One region of the Streptococcus equinus genome, then DNA from elsewhere that is predicted to be linked to it. Evidence: predicted binding sites of a transcription regulator. Region 1 holds the regulator's gene; the other holds the start of a gene.
The links. The regulator HrcA, encoded in region 1, represses chaperone genes, less so after heat shock. The targets are predictions, from matches to a motif close to TTAGCACTCNNNNNNNNNGAGTGCTAA.

Region 1 (3,550 bases):
TACGAAGATCAACTTCTTCTTTACGTTTAGCATCAGCTTCTGCATTAGCTTCTGCGTCTTTCATCATTTTTTCAATTTCTTCATCAGTCAAACCTGAGTTAGATTGAATAACGATGTGTTGTTCTTTTTGAGTACCAAGGTCTTTAGCTTTAACAGATACAATACCGTTTTTATCGATATCAAATGTTACTTCGATTTGTGGGATACCACGAGGTGCAGCTGGGATATCAGTCAATTGGAAACGACCAAGAGTTTTGTTATCTGCAGCCATTGGACGTTCACCTTGAAGAACGTGGATATCTACAGCTGGTTGGTTATCAGCAGCTGTTGAGAAGACTTGTGATTTAGAAGTTGGGATTGTAGTGTTACGGTCAATAAGTTTTGTAAACACACCACCCATAGTTTCGATACCAAGTGACAATGGAGTAACATCAAGAAGAACAACGTCTTTAACATCACCAGTGATAACACCACCTTGGATAGCAGCACCCATAGCAACTACTTCATCAGGGTTAACTGATTTGTTTGGTTCTTTACCAGTTTCAGCTTTAACAGCTTCAACAACGGCAGGAATACGAGTTGAACCACCAACAAGGATTACTTCGTCAATTTCTGAGATTGAAAGACCAGCATCTGAAAGTGCTTGACGAACTGGAGTTTTAGTACGTTCGATAAGGTCACGAGTCAAATCATCAAATTTAGCACGTGAAAGGCTTGTTTCCAAGTGAAGAGGTCCAGCAGCTCCTGCAGTGATGAATGGAAGTGAGATTTGTGTTTGAGTAACACCTGAAAGATCTTTTTTAGCTTTTTCAGCAGCATCTTTCAAACGTTGAAGAGCCATTTTATCTTGGCTAAGGTCAATACCGTTTTCGTTCTTGAATTCAGCAACTAACCAATCAATAATTTTTTGGTCGAAGTCGTCACCACCAAGTTTGTTATCACCTGCTGTAGCAAGTACGTCGAAGACACCATCACCAAGTTCAAGGATTGATACGTCGAATGTACCACCACCAAGGTCGAATACCAAGATTTTTTCATCTTTATCAGTTTTATCAAGACCATATGCAAGAGCAGCTGCAGTTGGTTCGTTGACGATACGTTCTACTTCAAGACCAGCGATTTTACCAGCGTCTTTAGTTGCTTGACGTTGAGCATCGTTGAAGTATGCAGGAACTGTGATAACTGCTTTTGTTACTTTTTCACCAAGGTAATCTTCAGCGTAACCTTTAAGGTATTGAAGAATCATTGCTGAGATTTCTTGTGGAGTATATTCTTTACCGTTTGCAGATACTTTTTCAGAAGTACCCATTTTAGATTTGATAGAGATAACTGTATCTGGATTTGTTACTGCTTGACGTTTTGCAGCATCACCAACAATGATTTCACCATTTTTGAATGAAACAACTGATGGAGTTGTACGGTTACCTTCTGGGTTAGCAATGATTTTTGATTCAGTTCCTTCAAGAACTGCAACAGCTGAGTTTGTTGTACCTAAGTCAATACCAATAATTTTAGACATGTTCTATCCCTCTTTTTTATTATGAATTTATCTTTATTTACTTTCAGTTATAGTTTAATGACATTGCGGTCAAGCCAATTAGTTGTAAACAACGACCATTGCTGGACGCAAGAGACGTTCGTGAAGTTTATAACCTTTTTGAAGAACTTGTGCAATGCTATCTGCTGGATGTTCATCATCTGCAGGAAGTGTTTGAACAGCCATATGTAAGTTGTGGTCAAAGTTTTCAGCGACAACTTCTTCAACGCCTTCTTCGTTAAGCGCGCGAATCAAGCTATCACGTGTCATTTCAAGACCTTTTTTCACATCATCAGTCAAACCTTCAACAGCAAGTGCACGTTCCAAATTATCCAAACTTGGCAAGATAGCTTTTGCTAAATCTTGTGAACGATATTTTTGCAATTGTTGACGTTCTTCGTTAGCACGACGTTGAATATTTTGCATTTCAGCATGAGCTCGAAGATATTTGTTTTCAAAATCTTCAGCACGTTCAAGTGCTTTTTGCAATTCTTCGTTTTGAGCCTCTTCTTGAGGCTGTTCTTTTGTTTCTTCTTCAGTCACAACATCAGTGGCTTCAACTTCTTCTTGAAGTTCTTCGTTTTTAGTTTCTTCTGACACTGTGTCCCTCCCTATCTTTTTATCAAATTAAATTAATTACTAAACTTAGTTGACTTCGTAATGATTACTATTAAGATAACGGTAGTAATCACCAAGTTTCATCGCTAAGACTCGCCCGATAACATTAACCAAGCTAACACTTCTGCGATAATCCATATCAATCGGACCAATCAAGCTAAGAAGCCCAAATCCACGATAAGGAATCAAAAACTTATGTGTCAAAACAGTCACATCTGCTAAGGCTGGTTCTTGACTATCTGCGACCTGAACATTTGCAACCTCATTTTCTTTCATAGAAGAACGAAGAGCTACTGCAACTCTCTGGTCATTATCTAGAAAACGATAAGTTTCCAAATCAGCATAATCAAGTGAGTTAACTTTACCAGCTACGAAAACCAGTTCTCTAAACAATTCTGCAAAAATGTAATCAAACAAATCCAAAACGTTGTCTGTAACAGTAAAATACTTTTGCAAAACCTGAGGAATTTCAGTTCGTAACTTATAATGAATATCCATCACCGTGCGTCCGAGCAAACGCTCGTCAACGATTTCCTTCAATGTCACTAAATCCTTCAACATAAAGTTTTTTGGAATAGCAAACTGAATCGTTGCTGGTTTTGATTCATCTAAAGTTAAAACAGCTAAAGCATCATGACTTGATAATTGAACAATATCAAAAGCTGTCAATTTTTGTCGAGCTGGCTCAACATCCAAAATCACCGATGTATAACCAGTCATATCTGCTAAAACTTGACTTGCTTTTTGCAAAATATCATCAAGCTTGAAAGCTTCAAAATCAAAAGCCTTAACAACCTGATAAATATCGCGTTCATCAATACTATCAAGAGTCAATGAATGTTCAACGAAATATTTAAATCCAGCAGCGCTTGGCATACGCCCACTTGATGTATGTGCCTTTTCAAGCAATCCTAGTTTTTCAAGTTTTGCCATATCATTTCTGATAGTTGCACTACTTGAATCAATCGTCGCTTGCAAAGTTTTAGAGCCAATAGGTTCATGCGTCTGCGTAAATAATTCAACAATTAAGTTTAAAATATCACTTTGACGTTGTGTTATCATAACCTCGCCCCTTTCATTTTTAGCACTCATATACATCGACTGCTAATTTATAATTCTATTATACTCCTCTAAAAAACAGTGTCAAGGAAAAAGCGTAAAAAATTAGCACTCTTTTTAATAGAGTGCTAATTCGTTATTTATCGTATGAAGTTAAGTTGTTTTCTTCAATGATTTTAACCAATTTATCCGCATAATCAGGGTCAGTACTAAAGGACATATCTTGCAATGCTTGGGCTAATTTCTTATACCCTTTATCTGAGACCATCAGCTCATAAGCTCCTTTGCTACTAGTAATTTTTTCATCCTTTAAAAGAGCAAAGTAATCATAAATCG
Region 2 (3,550 bases), 170 kb from region 1:
AAATGAGGTGTTCTTCTATTTATTCGTTATTCAGATTAGAAACCGCCCATCATTGATGGATCCATTCCTGGTGCAGCTGGTGCTTTAGCAGCAGGTTCTGGATGGTTAGCAACAACAGCTTCTGTTGTAAGGATAAGGCTTGCTACTGAAGCAGCATTTTGAAGAGCTGAACGAGTTACTTTAACTGGGTCAATGATACCAGCTTCAACCATGTTCACCCATTCACCGTTAGCAGCGTTAAATCCTGTACCAACTTCTGAATTTTTCAAGCGTTCAATGATAACTGAACCTTCATAACCAGCGTTGAAAGCAATTTGGCGAACTGGTTCTTCAAGAGCACGAAGAACGATGTTACGACCTGTAGCTTCATCACCCTCAAGTTCAAGTTCAGCTACTTTTGAAATGACGTTAACAAGGGCTGTACCACCACCTGCAACAATACCTTCTTCAACGGCTGCGCGTGTAGCGTTAAGCGCGTCTTCGATACGCAATTTCATTTCTTTAAGAGCAGTTTCTGTGGCTGCACCAACTTTGATAACTGCAACACCACCAGCTAATTTAGCCAAACGTTCTTGCAATTTTTCACGGTCAAATTCTGATGTTGTTGAAGCAAGTTGTGATTTAATCACGTTAACACGGTTAGCGATAGCTGTCGCATCACCAGCACCTTCAACAATAACAGTACTGTCTTTATCAACCGTTACTTTAGCAGCTTGACCAAGAGCAGTCATGTTAGCATCTTTCAAATCAAGACCAAGGTCTTCTGTGATAACAGTCGCACCAGTCAAAATAGCGATATCTTCAAGCATAGCTTTACGACGGTCACCAAATCCAGGAGCTTTAACAGCTACAACGTTGAAAGTACCACGGATTTTGTTAAGTACAAGTGTTGGAAGAGCTTCACCATCAACGTCATCAGCGATGATAAGAAGTGGACGACTTGTTTTAAGAACTTCTTCAAGAAGTGGCAAGATATCTTGAATGTTTGAGATTTTCTTATCTGTAATCAAGATGTATGGATTTTCAAGGTCTGCAACCATTTTTTCATTGTCAGTAACCATGTATTGTGAAAGGTAACCACGGTCAAACTGCATACCTTCTACTACATCAAGTTCTGTTTCCATACCACGTGATTCTTCGATTGTGATAACACCATCGTTACCAACTTTTTCCATAGCTTCTGAAATGTATTCACCAACTTTTTCAGAACGTGATGAAACGGCAGCAACTTGTGCAATAGCTTCTTTGTTAGCAACTGGTTGAGCAATTGATTTCAATTCATCAACAGCAACTTTAACAGCTGATTCGATACCACGACGAATGCCGATTGGGTTAGCACCTGCAGTAACATTTTTAAGACCTTCACGAACGATTGCTTGTGTCAAAACTGTGGCAGTTGTTGTACCATCACCAGCAATGTCATTTGTTTTAGAAGCAACTTCTGATACAAGTTTTGCTCCCATGTTTTCAAAATGGTCTTCTAGTTCGATTTCTTTGGCGATTGTGACACCATCATTTGTGATAAGTGGTGAGCCAAATGATTTTTCAAGAACTACGTTACGACCTTTAGGGCCTAAGGTTACTTTAACTGTATCTGCTAAAATATCTACCCCACGCATCATGCTTGCGCGTGCATCTGATGAAAATTTAATATCTTTTGCCATATCTATTCCTCTGTTTGATTTCTATTAATATACTATTTTATTAATCTATCTTACGCCAATACGGCTAAAATTTCAGCTTCACGAACGATAGTCACAGTGTCTTCACCATCTTTTACTTCGACACCTGCACCGTTTTCGATAATAACTTTATCGCCAGCTGCAACACTTGGTGCTACCAATTCACCTGTCAATGTACGAGCACCTGTACCAACAGCTACAACAGTTGCTGTTTGAGTTCTTTCTTTGCCTGCGCCAGCAAGGACAAAACCACCAACTGTTTGTTCTTTTTCTTCTTCAACTTTCAAGACCACACGGTCACCTAATGGTTTCAACATGCTTTTGCCTCCAATATTTTTATTATCGTTAGCACTCTTTGTACTAGAGTGCTAATGTCTACAAAAACTATTCTAACACTTGGTCAGAAATAGTCAAGAAAAAAACACTATTTATCAAAAATAAGCTGAGCCTATTTCCTCATTGTCAAAAGGAAGTTTGGCTCAGCTTTTACTATTTTATCCCAAAACCAAAGCGTCATCGTTTAGGACTTGACCACTGTTTTTGTGGAAGAGATCCATGAGTTGTGCGACGGTGAGATTTTTCTTTTCTTCACCACGAACATCAACAACGATTTTACCATGATAAAGCATGACCAGACGGTTACCGTACTCGATAGCATGTTCCATGTTGTGAGTAATCATCAAGGTTGTAAGTTCTTGTTCTTCAACTACTTTTTTAGTCAGCTGCATAACCATGTCACTCGTTTTTGGGTCAAGCGCGGCTGTGTGTTCATCAAGAAGAAGAATTTTTGGTCGAACCAAGGTCGCCATAGCAAGAGTCAATGCTTGACGTTGACCACCTGATAGAAATGCCGCATCTGTTTTCATGCGATTTTCCAAACCTAAACCAAGCTCGGCTAATTTTTCCTTGAACAATTGACGTTCTGTTTCTGTGATTGATTTTTTAAAGAAACTGCGTTTTTTACCACGACGGTAAGCAATTGCCATATTTTCTTCAATGGTTAGATTCGTCGCTGTTCCCATGCGTGGATCTTGGAAAACACGACTAATATCTTTTGAACGTGCAGCAACAGACGCTTTTCGAATCGATTGACCATCGAGCACGATATCTCCCTCATCAATCTCAACAACACCTGCAATAGAATTCATCAGCGTTGATTTTCCAGCACCATTTCCACCAATGACAGAGATGAAATCCCCTTGTTCAATGTCCAAATCAAGACCACGTAACACGTGATTTTCGTTGACCGTACCTTTTTCAAATGTTTTATGAATAGTTGATAAGCTTAAAAGTGCCATTATTCGTTACCTCCTGGTGTCAATGTTTTTGAGGGTTTAATGTGAAGTTTGTTTCTGATTTCTGGAACGTAGAGAATAAGAGCAAGAAGAACTGCTGATGCTAGTTTTAGCATCTGAGCATCCACGTTCATGGCTAAAATGATTACAAGAACCAAACGATACAAAATTGAACCAAGAACAATTGACCAGAGACGTTTACCAAGCGGCAAGTATTTGACGATGACTTCCGCAAGAATAATAGATGCCAAGCCATTAACGATTGTTCCTGTTCCCATATTCATATCAGCGTAGCCATTATTTTGTGCTAAAAGTGAGCCCGCAAGAGCAATCAAGCCATTTGAAATCATGTAACCAAAGATTTTCATGCGGTCAACTTTAATCCCATTTGCTTCACCCATAGCAAGGTTGTCTCCTGTCGCACGAAGAGCAAGTCCTAGTTGCGTGTTCAACAACACAACAAGTAAAAGAATTACCAAGGTCACAAAAATCACACCAATCAAAATCACAGCATTAAGTTTTGAAAGACTAAGTGCTGATGTCAGTACTGTAACCAAAGTTGTTTGCCCAGCT

Region 2: groES (co-chaperone GroES) is a predicted target of HrcA. The motif match lies at 2,028-2,054, and genes of this name have one in related genera.

Annotation. Positions count from the first base shown of each region.
Region 1 is NZ_CP185763.1:1,269,282-1,272,831, reverse strand. Features, by position in the region: gene dnaK (molecular chaperone DnaK) at 1-1,519, opposite strand, end outside; gene grpE (nucleotide exchange factor GrpE) at 1,598-2,137, opposite strand; gene hrcA (heat-inducible transcriptional repressor HrcA) at 2,183-3,217, opposite strand; gene ACN0NP_RS06305 (glycoside hydrolase family 73 protein) at 3,351-3,550, opposite strand, start outside.
Region 2 is NZ_CP185763.1:1,097,352-1,100,901, reverse strand. Features, by position in the region: gene groL (chaperonin GroEL) at 36-1,664, opposite strand; gene groES (co-chaperone GroES) at 1,715-1,999, opposite strand; gene ACN0NP_RS05525 (ABC transporter ATP-binding protein) at 2,177-2,980, opposite strand; gene ACN0NP_RS05520 (ABC transporter substrate binding protein) at 2,980-3,550, opposite strand, start outside.